DNA from 2 places in the Pseudomonas sp. DP-17 genome. Region 2 is predicted to be linked to the other one. Evidence: predicted binding sites of a transcription regulator. Region 2 holds the regulator's gene; the other holds the start of a gene.
What was found. The regulator FliA, encoded in region 2, starts transcription of late flagellar genes. The targets are predictions, from matches to a motif close to CTAAAGTTTNNNNNNNNNNNGCCGNTAA.
Positions count from the first base shown of each region.

Region 1: the regulator FliA is predicted to act here: its motif matches at 3,563-3,590, upstream of MJ122_RS16135 (methyl-accepting chemotaxis protein).

Region 1 is NZ_JAKSXG010000009.1:353,257-359,984, forward strand. Features, by position in the region: gene MJ122_RS16125 (AdeC/AdeK/OprM family multidrug efflux complex outer membrane factor) at 1-728, shown strand, start outside; gene MJ122_RS16130 (UPF0158 family protein) at 976-1,404, opposite strand; gene MJ122_RS16135 (methyl-accepting chemotaxis protein) at 1,505-3,451, opposite strand; gene MJ122_RS16140 (methyl-accepting chemotaxis protein) at 3,819-5,732, opposite strand; gene MJ122_RS16145 (16S rRNA (uracil(1498)-N(3))-methyltransferase) at 5,914-6,621, opposite strand; gene tatC (twin-arginine translocase subunit TatC) at 6,618-6,728, opposite strand, start outside.
Region 2 is NZ_JAKSXG010000001.1:306,578-313,305, reverse strand. Features, by position in the region: gene MJ122_RS01465 (YgcG family protein) at 1-320, shown strand, start outside; gene flhA (flagellar biosynthesis protein FlhA) at 462-2,585, shown strand; gene flhF (flagellar biosynthesis protein FlhF) at 2,601-3,911, shown strand; gene fleN (flagellar synthesis regulator FleN) at 4,076-4,903, shown strand; gene fliA (RNA polymerase sigma factor FliA) at 4,900-5,649, shown strand; gene MJ122_RS01440 (chemotaxis response regulator CheY) at 5,847-6,221, shown strand; gene MJ122_RS01435 (protein phosphatase CheZ) at 6,241-6,728, shown strand, end outside.

The DNA of each region.
Region 1 (6,728 bases), on a different contig from region 2:
AGGACCAGAACGCTCTGGTCTTGCTGCTTGGCTCCGGTCTGCCAGCGGACCTGCCCCAGGGCCGCCAGCTGTCCGACGAGCTGCTGGCCACCGTGCCGGCGGGCCTGCCCTCCGACCTGCTGCAGCGCCGCCCGGACATCCTCCAGGCGGAGCACCAGCTCAAGGCGGCCAACGCCAACATCGGCGCGGCGCGTGCGGCGTTCTTCCCGAACATCAGCCTGACCGCCAACGCCGGCAGCCTCAGCCCGGACCTGTCCGGCCTGTTCGACGGCGGCTCCGGCACCTGGCTGTTCCAGCCTTCGATCACCTTGCCGATCTTCAACGCCGGCAGCCTGCGGGCGAGCCTGGACCTGGCCCGGGTGCAGAAGGACATCAACGTCGCGCAGTACGAGAAAGCCATCCAGACGGCCTTCTCCGAGGTCGCCGACGGCCTCGCCGCGCGCGGCACCTTCAACGAGCAACTGCAGGCGCAGCGCTCGCTGGTGGACGCCAGCAGCGAGTACTACCGCCTGGCCGACAAGCGCTACCGTACCGGTGTGGATAACTACCTCACCGTGCTCGACGCGCAGCGCTCGCTGTTCAGTGCCCAGCAGCAGCTGATCACCGACCGCCTCAACCAGCTGACCAGCGAGGTCAACCTGTACAAGGCCCTCGGCGGCGGATGGCAGGCCACGGCCGCTCAAGCCAAGCCGATCTCCAACGAGGCGCCGGAAGGCCGATTGTTCTGATCGCAAACAGCAACGCCGCCCTTCGGGGCGGCGTTTTTGTTTGGGGACAGGCGATGGCAACACGTCGGTCGGATAACCCGGGACGGGTAATCCGCCGCTACTGCTCTCGTAGGATGGCGTGGAGCGAAGCGATACCCATCGATTGGTACGTAGGGCGAATACCCTGAGTGGGTTGCCCGCCCCGATGGCGGATAACGCCACAGGCGTTATCCGCCCTACGGTGGCGCTCGGCGCGCGAGCATCCGGACTACCACATCGCGCTGCGCGTGGCCGGCTGGATCTGGTTGTCGGCCAGCCAGTCCAGCGCACATTCGCGCAGGCGCTCGCCCTGGTAGACGTACCAGGCCTGCAGCAGCTCCGGATAACCCATCAGCACGTGGCGGAACGCCTTGAACGGCTTGCGTCCCTCGATGGCGTTGGCCAGCGCGGAATAGGCGTGGGGTTCGGGTACTTCGCGCAGGAAGTCGCGCATCAGCTCCAGCGACTGACCGCTGCTCAGCGGCTCGATGGGCAGCAGGCGCTCCGGCTCGCGGTGCAGCAGTTCGGCGAGCTCCGGGTCGGGGTCGTCCTCCGGTATCAGCAGCACCTGGCCACTGAACAGGTCGAGGTAGTGATCGATACCCTGGGTATCAAGCGCGAAGGCCAGTTCGTCGATATCGATGGTCAGCGGGCGCATGGTCACTCTCCCTTCATGGCGAGTGTCCGATCCTACGCCATGCGCATGACAACTGTCCTGCCGTTATCGGCCGGAGCGGGCGTACCGACCGACAGGCGCGTCACAGGCGGAAACGTCCCACCTGCAGTTGCAGCTCGTTGCCCAGGCGCGCCAGTTCGGTGCTGGAGCTGGCGGTCTGCTCGCTGGCGGCGGCGGACTGGTCGGCGATCTCGCGGACCTGCACCACGCTGCGGTTGATCTCCTCGGCAACGCTGCTCTGCTCCTCGGCGGCCGAGGCGATCTGCAGGTTCATGCCCTGGATGTCGGCCACGGTGCGGGCGATCTCGCCCAGCGCCTCGCCAGCGCGGCGGGTCAGCTCCACCGAACTGCCGGTCAGGCGGCGGCTGTCGTCCATGCGCGTCACTGCATCCTGGGCGCCGCGCTGCAGGCCGGCGATCAGGCCCTCGATTTCGGCGGTAGAAGACTGCGTACGCTGGGCCAGGCCGCGCACCTCATCGGCGACCACGGCGAAACCGCGCCCGGCCTCGCCGGCACGGGCGGCTTCGATGGCGGCGTTGAGCGCCAGCAGGTTGGTCTGCTCGGCCACCGACTTGATCACGTCCAGCACGCTGCCGATCTTCTCGCTTTCCTTGCGCAGCAGTTCCATGGCCTCGGCGGAGCGATCCACCTCGATGGCCAGGCGGTCGATCTGGTTCACTGCGTCCTGCACCACCTGATCGCCCTGGCGGGCCTGCCGGTCGGCCTGCTGGGCGGCGGCGGAAGCCTGCTCGGCGTTGCGCGCGACCTCCTGCACGGTGGCAGCCATTTCATGGATGGCGCTGGCGACCTGCTCGGTTTCCACGCGCTGGCTGTTCACTCCGGCGCGGGTCTGCTCGGTGACGGCGGAGAGTTCGTCGGCAGCGGTGGCCAGCTGGCTGACGCTGCCGCCGATGTGGCCGAGCAGCTGCGACAGGCTCTCGCGCATGCGCAGCATTACCCGCTGCAGCTGGCCCAGCTCGTCGCTGCGTTGGAGGTTGAGATCGCGGGACAGTCCCTGGGACAGATCGCACTGGGCGATGCGCTCGGCCAGTTCCAGGGCTTCGTGCAGGGGACGGACGATCTGGCGGTTGATCGCCCAGCCTGACAGCATGCCGAAAGCCAGCGCCAGGATGGCGAGGATAATCTGCCGGGTCTTGGCGGCGGCGGTTTCGGCGTCGTTGCGCGCCAGGGTGTCGTCGTACAGGCGGGTGGCGGCGGTGAGCAGCGCTTCGCTGGCGCCGTTCAGGCCCTTGCGCGCTTGCAGGGTGGCGTTCACGCCATCGCGGAAGTGCTCGATGCCGCTGCGGTAGTTCTGCAGGTCCTTGAGCGCAGCGCCCAGGCCGTCGGCGGCGATGGCCGGCAACTGGCTCTGCAAGGCGGTGCCAGTATCGCGTAGCTTGTCGAAGGCGGCGAAGGCAGCCTGTTCGGCGCTGGCCGATTGTTCGAATACATAGCCGCGTACCTGGTAGCGCACCACCAGCAACTGCTGGTGCAGCTGGCCGGCAGCCTGGGCGCCTTGCAGGAGTTGTGCATCGCCGGGCTGCTCGGCGAGCAGCTCGAAGAGCTGCTTGTCCAGCGCTTCGAAAGCCTGCAGGGCGCTCTGCGCGCTGCCGACCAGAGTGCTGCGGGCCTGAGTGCGTTGGTCCACCGCACGGGTGAGGGCGCTGAAAGCTTCGCGGTATTGACTGACTGCCTGGCGCGCGGCTTCCAGCTGGCGGGCGTCGATGTCGCTTCCCTTCAGGCGTTGTTCGATCAGCTCCAGCATCTTCGTGCTGTGCTGTTCGACGCGCTCGGCCTGGCTGCGATCACCGCCCAGCTCGAATTGCAGGCGCGCGAGATTGGCCTGCTGGCTGAGGTCGTTGAGCTCGGTGATGGTCGCCATCTGCTTGCCGCGTTCGGCCTGGTTGTCCAGGCTGTGCAGGCCGCCTAGCAGCACCAGCAGGGTGAGGAAGAGAAGGATGCCGAAGCCCACTACCAGCTTCAGGCTGACGTTCAGGCGTCCCAGCTGTACTACTAGCCAATCGTACATGTCGCAAACTCCAGGCAGGCGTCGCCGCGGGATCGACGGCCCGTGGCTGGCAAGAGCGAAAGGTGCAGAGGCGAGGTGGAATTGTCGGGACGCATCTTCGTGCGTCAGAGGCTATCGGCGGCAGATTGAGAAACTGAAGGCGGGAATTCGTCGCGGCATATCGGACGCGTAGGCGCCGCGGGCGAGCTTTCGTAGGACGGCGTGGAGCGCAGCGATACCTGTCGCAGGCCGCGCCGATGGGATGATGGGTATCGCAAGCTCCACCCATCCGACAGTTGGGTCCTGCGCAAGGGGCTGGCAGACGCAGCTGTAAGGGCTGTCCATGGAAAAGGCCCGCATTGCGCGGGCCTTTTTCGTTGCGGAGGAATCAGACGCGGAAGCGGCTGACCAGTACCTGCAGCTCGTTGCCCAGGCGCGCCAGTTCGACACTGGAGGCAGCGGTTTCCTCGCTGGCGGCGGCAGTCTGCTCGGAGATGTCGCGCACGTTCATCACGCTGCGGTTGATCTCCTCGGCCACGGCGCTCTGTTGCTCGGAAGCGGCGGCGATCTGCTGGTTCATCGACTGGATGGTCGATACGGTGCGGGTGATCGCGCCCAGGCGCTCGCCGGCACGGCGGGTCAGGTCGACGGTGCTGACGGTCAGGTCGCGGCTGGTTTCCATCATCTGCACGGCCTGCTGGGTGCCGCTCTGCAGGCCTGCGATCAGCTCTTCGATTTCCTCGGTGGAGGACTGGGTGCGCTGCGCCAGGCCGCGCACCTCGTCGGCCACCACGGCGAAGCCCCGGCCCGCATCGCCGGCGCGGGCGGCCTCGATGGCGGCGTTGAGCGCCAACAGGTTGGTCTGCTCGGCCACGGCCTTGATCACGTCCAGCACGCTGCCGATCTTCTCGCTTTCGCGCTTGAGCTTGAGCACCGACTCGTTGGTGCGGCCGACTTCGCCGGCCAGGCGGTCCATTTGGGTCACGGCCTCATTCACCGCACCTTCACCATCGCGGGCCTGACGGTCGGCGGCGGAGGCGGCCTCGGAGGCTTCCTCGGCGTTGCGTGCGACTTCCTGTACGGTGGCCGCCATTTCGTTCATGGCGGTGGCGACCTGGTCGGTCTCGGTCTTCTGGTTGTTCACCCCGGCGCTGGTCTGCTCTGTCACCGCGGACAGTTCCTCGGCGGCACTGGCAATCTGCGTCACGCCGTCGTGGATACGGCCGATCAGTTCGCGCAGGGACAGGTTCATGCGTTGCATGCTCTTCTGCAGTTGGCCCAGTTCGTCGTGCCGGTTGGTGGGGATGTCACGGCTGAGGTCACCGTCGGCGATGCGCTCGGCATGGCCCAGCACCTCGCGCAGCGGATTGACGATCTGCCCGGTGATGATCCAGGCGGCGATGCTGCCCAGCACCAGGGCGATCGCCGCGGCCAGGCCCAGCAGGGTCTTGGCCTGGGCGACACCGGCGTCACGCTTGGCGGTCTGGGTGGTGGTCAGCTCGGCGCTGAGCTTCTCGATCTGCTGGCCGGCGTCGCGCATGCGGTCGCGGGCGGCCTGGCTGTCGTTGACCTCGTTGCGGTAGTTGGTCAGCGCGTTGCGGTAGGTCTCCAGCGCATCGAGGGTGGCGCGGAATTCGCCGGCGAGCTCGGCCGGCGAGGTGCTCATGTCGCTCTTCACGCCGTCGATCAGCTTCTGCAGGCCGGCGAAGGCGGGCTGTTCGAGGTTCTGCGCGTCGGTACTGGTGTAGGCCATGACCTGCAGGCGCGCCTGCATGACGGAGCGGCCGAGGCCGGCGAGGTCCTGCAGGTGCTGCAGGCTTTCCGTGCTGGCGCTGTCCACCAGCTTCTGTTCGGCCTTCTGCATGCCTTCGCTGACAGCGCTGGCAGCCTGGATCAATAGCTGCTTGGCGGCGTCGCGTTCTTCGAAGGACTTCAGCAGCTGGGTGTACAGCTTGCGGTACTCGATGCTCAGCTCATGCTGTTGATCGATGACGCGGCGGTCCTCGGCTTCGGTGAACTGTTCATTCAGTACACGGTGACGCTGGTCCAGCTTGTCCAGGGTATCGAGCACCAGCTTGGCGTCTTCCGGTGCGCGCGTGGACTGGAACTTCAGGCGGGCGATGCGCAGGTCCTTGGCAATCGCGATCAGCTCGGAAATCTCGCCGAGCTTGTCGCCACGGCTGATGACGTTGCTCAGGTTGATCCAGCCGGTGAGGGCGATCAGCAGGGTAAGCAGCAGCACCAGGCCGAAGCCCGAGGCGAGTTTGAGTTTGACAGTCAGGTTGTTGAACCAGCGAAACATGAGGGCGCTCCAGCGTTGAACAGGGCCGGTACGCAGGGCTGAGCAGGAAGTGCGCAGAGTGGGGACGACCGGTAGCCCAGATATCGGCTTCGCTGGCGGGAACTGAAGCGTTTCGGGTTATTTTTCTGACTGGTGGTTCACGCTGGAGGCCCCGTGGTTACTGGCCTCTAGCCATTTTTCGTTAGTACAGGCGTGCCAAAAGCGCGGTCACGGCGGTCTCGACGCGCAGGATGCGCTCGCCCAGCTGAACAGGGTTCAGGCCGGCCTCGCACAGCTTGTCGACCTCATAGGGAATCCAGCCGCCCTCTGGGCCGATGGCCAGGGTCACCGGCTCGCTCAGTGCACGCGGGCACTCGGGCCAGGGGCCGGGATGGCCGATCAGGCCGAGACTGCCGGCGGCCAGCGCGGGCAGGCGATCCTCGACGAAGGGCTTGAAGCGCTTCTCGATGATCACCTCGGGCAGCACGGTATCTCGGGCCTGTTCCAGGCCCAGGATCAGTTGCTCGCGCACAGCTTCGGGTTCGAGGAAGGGGGTCTGCCAGAAGCTCTTCTCCACCCGGTAGCTGTTGAGCAGCACCAGGCGCGGCACGCCCATGGCGGCGACGGTCTGCAGTACGCGGCGGAGCATCTTCGGGCGGGGCAGGGCGAGCAGCAGGGTGAGCGGCAGCTTGGCCGGCGGGGCCTGGTCGAAGCTGACCTGCAGCTCGGCTTCGCTGGCGTCCAGGCGCAGCAGGCGGCCTTCGCCCATCTGTCCGCCGAGGCGGCCGACGCGCATCCGGTCGCCGCTTTCGGCGCGGTGGACTTCCTGCAGGTGGGTCAGGCGGCGGTCACGCAGGATCACGCGGTCCGCCGCCACGAAGTCGGCGTCGTCGAGCAGCAACAGGTTCACGGGCGGGTGGCCGGCGGCTGGTCGCCCTTGGACGCTTCTTCCTCTTCCGGGCCGCGCTTGCGGATCAGGTGGCTGAACAGCACGCCGGCCTCGAACAGCAACCACAT
Region 2 (6,728 bases):
GCGGGAGCCCGGGTCGGAAAGGACGCAAGCCGGCCAGGGGACGGGGCGGCCGCAAGGCCTTTTACTGGCGCCTGGCAGTCTTCATCGGCCTGTACCCTTTGCTCGGACTGGCTATCGGTGCGCCGGCCGCTCCGCTGAACTGGCTGCTGCTGTTGCCCTTCATGTGCCTGCCGGGGCTGCTGGCATTCGGCGCGGGGCAGGGTGGTGCGGGGGCAGGCTCAGGCTCCGGTGGCAGCTCGTCCAGCGGTAGCTCGGGGGGTGGCGGATTCTCCGGTGGCGGCGGCTCCAGCGGCGGTGGCGGCGCATCCGGGGGCTGGTGAGAAGGCCCGCTCTGTTCCAGGCATTTCAGCTCTTTCGAGAAAGTTGGAACGCTTCCTGCAAAACCCTGTGCGGATGCCGGTTGGGCGTCAAAAGTTTGATCCGGTGGCCGTCAGGGTCGCCAACGCGCAGGGGAAATTCGGGTGGATCGCACGCAACTGATCGGCACTGTTCGCAGCAATCTGGTAGGGCTCAGCCGGGGCAACCTCGGCGTGCCCCTGCTGTTGCTCGCCATGCTGGCGATGATGACCCTGCCCATCCCGCCGTTCCTGCTGGATGTGCTGTTCACCTTCAACATCGCCCTGTCCATCGTGGTCCTGCTGGTCAGCGTCTACGCCCTGCGCCCGCTGGATTTCGCCGTGTTCCCGACCATCCTGCTGGTCGCCACCCTGCTGCGCCTGGCGCTGAACGTCGCGTCCACCCGCGTCGTGCTGCTCCACGGCCACGACGGCCATGCGGCCGCGGGCAAGGTGATCCAGGCATTCGGTGAAGTGGTGATCGGCGGCAACTACGTCGTCGGTATCGTGGTCTTCGCGATCCTCATGATCATCAACTTCGTGGTGGTCACCAAGGGCGCCGGGCGTATCTCCGAGGTAAGCGCGCGTTTCACCCTCGACGCCATGCCCGGCAAGCAGATGGCCATCGACGCCGACCTCAACGCCGGCCTGATCGAGCAGGCGGAAGCCAAGAAGCGTCGCGCGGAAGTCGCCCAGGAAGCCGACTTCTACGGCTCCATGGACGGTGCCAGCAAGTTCGTCCGCGGTGACGCCGTCGCCGGCCTGCTGATCCTTTTCATCAACCTCATCGGTGGCGTGGCCATCGGCATGATCCAGCACTCGATGAGCTTCGGCGATGCCGGCAAGGTGTACGCCCTGCTGACCATCGGTGACGGTCTGGTGGCGCAGCTGCCCTCGCTGTTGCTGTCCACCGCTGCCGCGATCATGGTGACCCGCGTTTCCAGCGCCGAGGACATGGGCCAGCAGGTCAACCGCCAGATGTTCGCTTCGCCCAAGGCGCTGGCGATCTCTGCCGCCATCCTGATCGCCATGGGCCTGGTTCCGGGCATGCCGCACGTGTCCTTCGTCGGCCTGGGCGGCCTGGCCGCCGCCGGCGCGTACCTGATCTGGCATCGCCAGCGCCAGGCCAGCCAGAAGGCCGAGCAGGAAGCCCAGACCCAGCAGGAACTGCTGCCGGCGCAGCGCGCCGAGCAGACCAAGGAGCTGGGCTGGGACGACGTGACCCCGGTGGACATGGTCGGCCTGGAAGTGGGCTACCGCCTGATTCCGCTGGTGGACCGCAACCAGGGCGGCCAGCTGCTGGCGCGGATCAAGGGCGTGCGCAAGAAGCTCTCCCAGGACCTGGGCTTCCTCATGCCGTCGGTGCACATCCGCGACAACCTCGACCTGCTACCCAACGCCTATCGTTTGACGCTCATGGGCGTCAGCGTGGCGGAAGCGGAGATCTACCCGGACCGCGACCTGGCAATCAACCCCGGCCAGGTGTTCGGCACCCTCAACGGCATCGCCGGCAAGGATCCGGCCTTCGGCCTGGAGGCCGTGTGGATCGAGGCCTCGCAGCGCGACCAGGCGCAGTCCCTGGGCTACACCGTGGTCGACGCCAGCACCGTGGTCGCCACCCACCTGAACCAGGTGCTGCACAAGCATGCCCACGAGTTGCTCGGTCACGAGGAAGTCCAGCAACTGATGCAGCTGCTGGCCAAGACCTCGCCCAAGCTCGCCGAGGAATTGGTGCCGGGGATGATTTCCCTGTCGACCCTGCTCAAGGTGCTGCAGGCGCTGCTGCAGGAACAGGTGCCGGTGCGCGACATCCGTACCATCGCCGAAGCCATCGCCAACGTGGCGGTGAAGAGTCAAGATCCCGCCGCGATGGTGGCGGCGGTTCGTGTCGCGCTGTCCCGCGCAATCGTGCAAACCATTGTGGGACTAGAGCCGGAGCTGCCTGTGATCACCCTGGAACCCAGGTTGGAACAGATATTGCTGAATAGTCTTCAGAAGGCCGGACAGGGCTCCGAAGACGGCATGTTGCTGGAGCCCGGAATGGCCGAGAAGCTGCAACGCTCGATGGTTGAAGCGGCGCAGCGCCAGGAGATGCTTGGCAAGCCTGCAATTCTGCTGGTGGCGGGTCCGGTCCGCGCGATGATGTCCCGATTCGCCCGGATGGCAGTCCCCACCATGCATGTGTTGGCGTACCAGGAAATCCCCGACAACAAACAAGTCACGATTGTCGCCACTGTTGGGCAGAACTGATTGAGGTCCAAGGCCATGCAGGTAAAACGCTTCTTCGCCGCCGATATGCGTCAGGCCATGAAACTGGTCCGCGACGAGCTGGGCCCGGACGCCTCGATCATCGGCAACCGCCGTGTCGCCGGCGGCGTGGAGCTGACCGCGGCGCTGGATTACCAGGCCCCGGTGGCGGCCAGCAAGCCGAACCCGGCGCTGGAGGCCGAGCTGCGCAAGACCCAGGCGAAGATCGCCCAGGCGAAGGCGGACCTGTCGGCTCCCGCCCGTGCCGGCGATGGCGTGCGCAAGGACCGTCAAATGTACGGCACCGAGAAGCCGCGTCGCAGCGCTGCCGAAACCCTGGCCGAAGCCATGGACGCACCGGTCGCCCCGGCGCCGGCCGCTGCCGGTCAGCAGGCGCTGGAGGCCATGCGCTTCGAGCTCAACGGCCTGCGTGAACTGATCGAAGTCCAGTTGGGCTCCATCGCCTGGAACCAGCTGCAGAACCAGCGTCCGAAACAGGCCAACCTGTGGCGCCGCCTTCAGCGCATGGGGCTGCCGGCCGACCTGTCGCGCAGCCTGCTGGAGCGCGTGGCTTCCATTGCCGATCCGAAGCAGGCCTGGCGCATGCTGCTGGCGCACCTGGCGCGCTCGATCAGTACCCCGGAAATCGACCTGCTGGAGCAGGGCGGGGTGATCGCCCTGGTCGGCCCGGCCGGCATGGGCAAGACCACGACCCTGGCCAAGCTGGCCGCGCGCTACGTATTGAAATACGGCGCGCAGAGCATCGCCCTGGTGTCGATGGACAGTTTCCGCATCGGCGCCCAGGAGCAGATCAAGACCCTGGGCCGCATCCTCAACGTGCCGGTGACCCTGGTCGATCCGGGCCAGTCGCTGATCCAGGCCATGGCCCCGCTGGCGCGCAAGCGCCTGGTGCTGATCGATACCGCGGGCTTGCCCGCCAACGATCCGGCGCTGCGCATGCAGCTCGAAGCGCTGTCCTCGCTGAGCCTGAACGTGAAGAATTATCTGGTGCTGGCCGCGACCAGCCAGGCCCAGGTGCTCAAGTCCGCCTGGCAGAACTATCGCTCCTGTGGGCTGGCCGGGTGCATCCTGACCAAGCTGGACGAAGCGGGAAGCCTCGGCGAAGCTCTGGCTCTGGCTATCAGCCAGCATCTACCGGTAGCCTATCTGGCTGACGGGCCGAAGATTCCCGATGACCTGCATGTGGCGCGCGCGCACCAGTTGGTCAGCCGCGCGGTGAGCCTGCAGTCGCCGGAAGAACCCAGCGAAGACGCCATGGCCGACATGTTCGCCGGCCTTTACCAGCAGCCGGTGCGTCGCGCCAGCTGAAGATTGTGAGCCCCGGGTGGGGCGTGGGACGGCCGGTTGAGCCGTCCAAGCGATGCGGATGCTCTGCAAGACGATCCGCGAGCACCGGCAGCAGTGGAGCACCGCCGCCGGATTAGCCGAAGCGTCAGAAACGCGACGGTCGAACGACGAGACAAGGTATTGATATGGGTATGCATCCCGTTCAGGTAATCGCAGTCACCGGCGGCAAGGGTGGCGTGGGCAAGACCAACGTGTCGGTGAACCTGTCGCTGGCGCTGGCCGATCTCGGCCGCCGCGTCATGCTGCTGGACGCCGACCTGGGCCTGGCCAACGTCGACGTGCTGCTGGGCCTGTCGCCCAAGCGCACGCTGGCCGACGTCATCGAAGGCGAGTGCGACCTGCGCGACGTGATCCTCCAGGGACCCGGCGGCATCCGCATCGTCCCGGCGGCCTCGGGCACCCAGAGCATGGTGCACCTCACGCCGATGCAGCACGCCGGCCTGATCCAGGCTTTCAGCGACATCAGCGACAACATCGACGTGCTGGTAGTGGACACCGCTGCCGGCATCGGCGACTCGGTGGTGAGCTTCGTCCGTGCAGCGCAGGAAGTGCTGCTGGTCGTCTGCGATGAACCCACGTCGATTACCGATGCCTACGCTTTGATCAAGCTGCTCAACCGCGACTACGGCATGACCCGCTTCCGCGTACTGGCGAACATGGCCCACAGCCCCCAGGAGGGCCGCAACCTGTTCGCCAAGCTGACCAAGGTGACCGACCGTTTCCTGGACGTGGCGCTGCAGTACGTCGGCGCCATTCCCTACGACGAGTCGGTGCGCAAGGCGGTGCAGAAGCAGCGTTCGGTGTATGAGGCGTTCCCGCGCAGCAAGGCTTCCCTGGCCTTCCGTGCGGTGGCGCAGAAGGTCGACAGCTGGCCGCTGCCGGCCAACCCACGAGGGCACCTGGAGTTCTTCGTCGAGCGCCTGGTGCAACATCCCACGGGTTCGGCCGTATGACCGCGGCCTCCGGAGCGCGTATGTACAGCAAGGCACAGGCGCACAACTCCCAGGAACTGCTGATCCAGAAGCACGCGCCTCTGGTCAAGCGCATCGCCTACCACCTGCTCGGCCGTCTGCCGGCCAGCGTGCAGGTGGAGGACCTGATGCAAGCCGGCATGATCGGCCTGCTGGAGGCCGCGAAGAAATACGATTCAGGCAAGGGTGCAAGCTTCGAGACCTACGCCGGCATCCGCATCCGCGGCGCCATGCTCGACGAGGTGCGCAAGGGCGACTGGGCTCCGCGTTCGGTGCACCGCAACACCCGCATGGTCAGTGACGCCATCCGCGCCGTCGAGGCGAGAACCGGACGCGACGCTAAAGATCAGGAGGTTGCTGCCGAACTCAATATGAGCCTCGAAGATTATTACGGCATCCTCAGCGACACCCAGGGCAGCCGTTTGTACAGCTTCGACGACATGTTGCAGGACGGTGACCAGGGCAGTGGCTTTGCCGAGGACGCCTCGCACCACGACAACGAGCCGTCCCACGGGCTGGAAGACGAACGCTTCCAGGCGGCGCTGGCCGATGCCATCACCAAGCTGCCCGAGCGCGAGCGACTGGTGCTGGCCCTCTATTACGACGAGGAACTCAACCTCAAGGAGATCGGCGAGGTGCTGGGCGTCAGCGAATCGCGGGTCAGCCAGTTGCACAGCCAGTGCGCCGCGCGCCTGCGTTCGCGTCTGGCGGAGTGGCGCGCTCGCTGAGCATCGGGTAGTTTCGCGCCTGCTTGTTCCTAGCGAAAAGGCTGAAGGAATTTTCCCTAGGCAAGTTAAAGGCTTACGAATTTCTGGGTGACGTTCCTTTGACGCCCCCACAGCGAAGAGCGCTCGGCGCTCAATGAATTGACGGCACGCCCGCCAGGGCGCGTTTGGTATCGATGGAGGCAGGTTTGGACAAGAATATGAAAATTCTCATCGTGGACGACTTTTCCACGATGAGGCGCATCATCAAGAACCTCCTGCGGGACCTGGGGTTCACCAACACCGCAGAGGCCGACGACGGCACCACTGCGCTGCCGATGCTGCACAGCGGCAACTTCGACTTCCTCGTGACCGACTGGAACATGCCCGGTATGACCGGCATCGACCTGCTGCGTGCGGTCCGCGCCGACGAGCGCCTCAAGCACCTGCCGGTGCTGATGGTCACCGCCGAAGCCAAGCGCGACCAGATCATCGAAGCGGCCCAGGCCGGGGTCAACGGCTATGTGGTCAAGCCTTTCACCGCTCAGGTGCTGAAAGAAAAGATCGAGAAGATTTTCGAGCGGGTCGGCAGCTAAGGCCGGCATAGAGGGCGTCATGGATTTCAACGAATCCGCGGGTGACTTCGAGTCGACCCTGAAAAAACACGCGCGCGAATTGGTCGAATGCCTCGAGCAGGGCGACGTTCAGACCGCCGTGCAACTGATCTCCGAACTCAACCAGGCGCGTGATCGCGGGCTCTACCAGGAAGTGGGCAAGCTCACCCGCGAGCTGCACAACGCCATCGTCAACTTCCAGATCGACCCCAGCTCCCCGCGCGCCCAGGAAGTCTCGCAGATCGCCGATGCGACCGATCGCCTGTCCTACGTGGTGACGATGACCGAGAAAGCGGCCAACCGCACCATGGACCTGGTGGAAGAGTGCACCCCGGTGGTCATGCACATCGAGACCCAGGCCAAGGAGCTGCAGGAAGACTGGTCGCGCTTCATGCGCCGCGAATTGGGCCCGGACGCCTTCCGCGACCTGGCCAAGCGCGTCGAGCAGTTCCTCTACATCAGCGCCCAGGACAGCCGCAAACTCTCCGC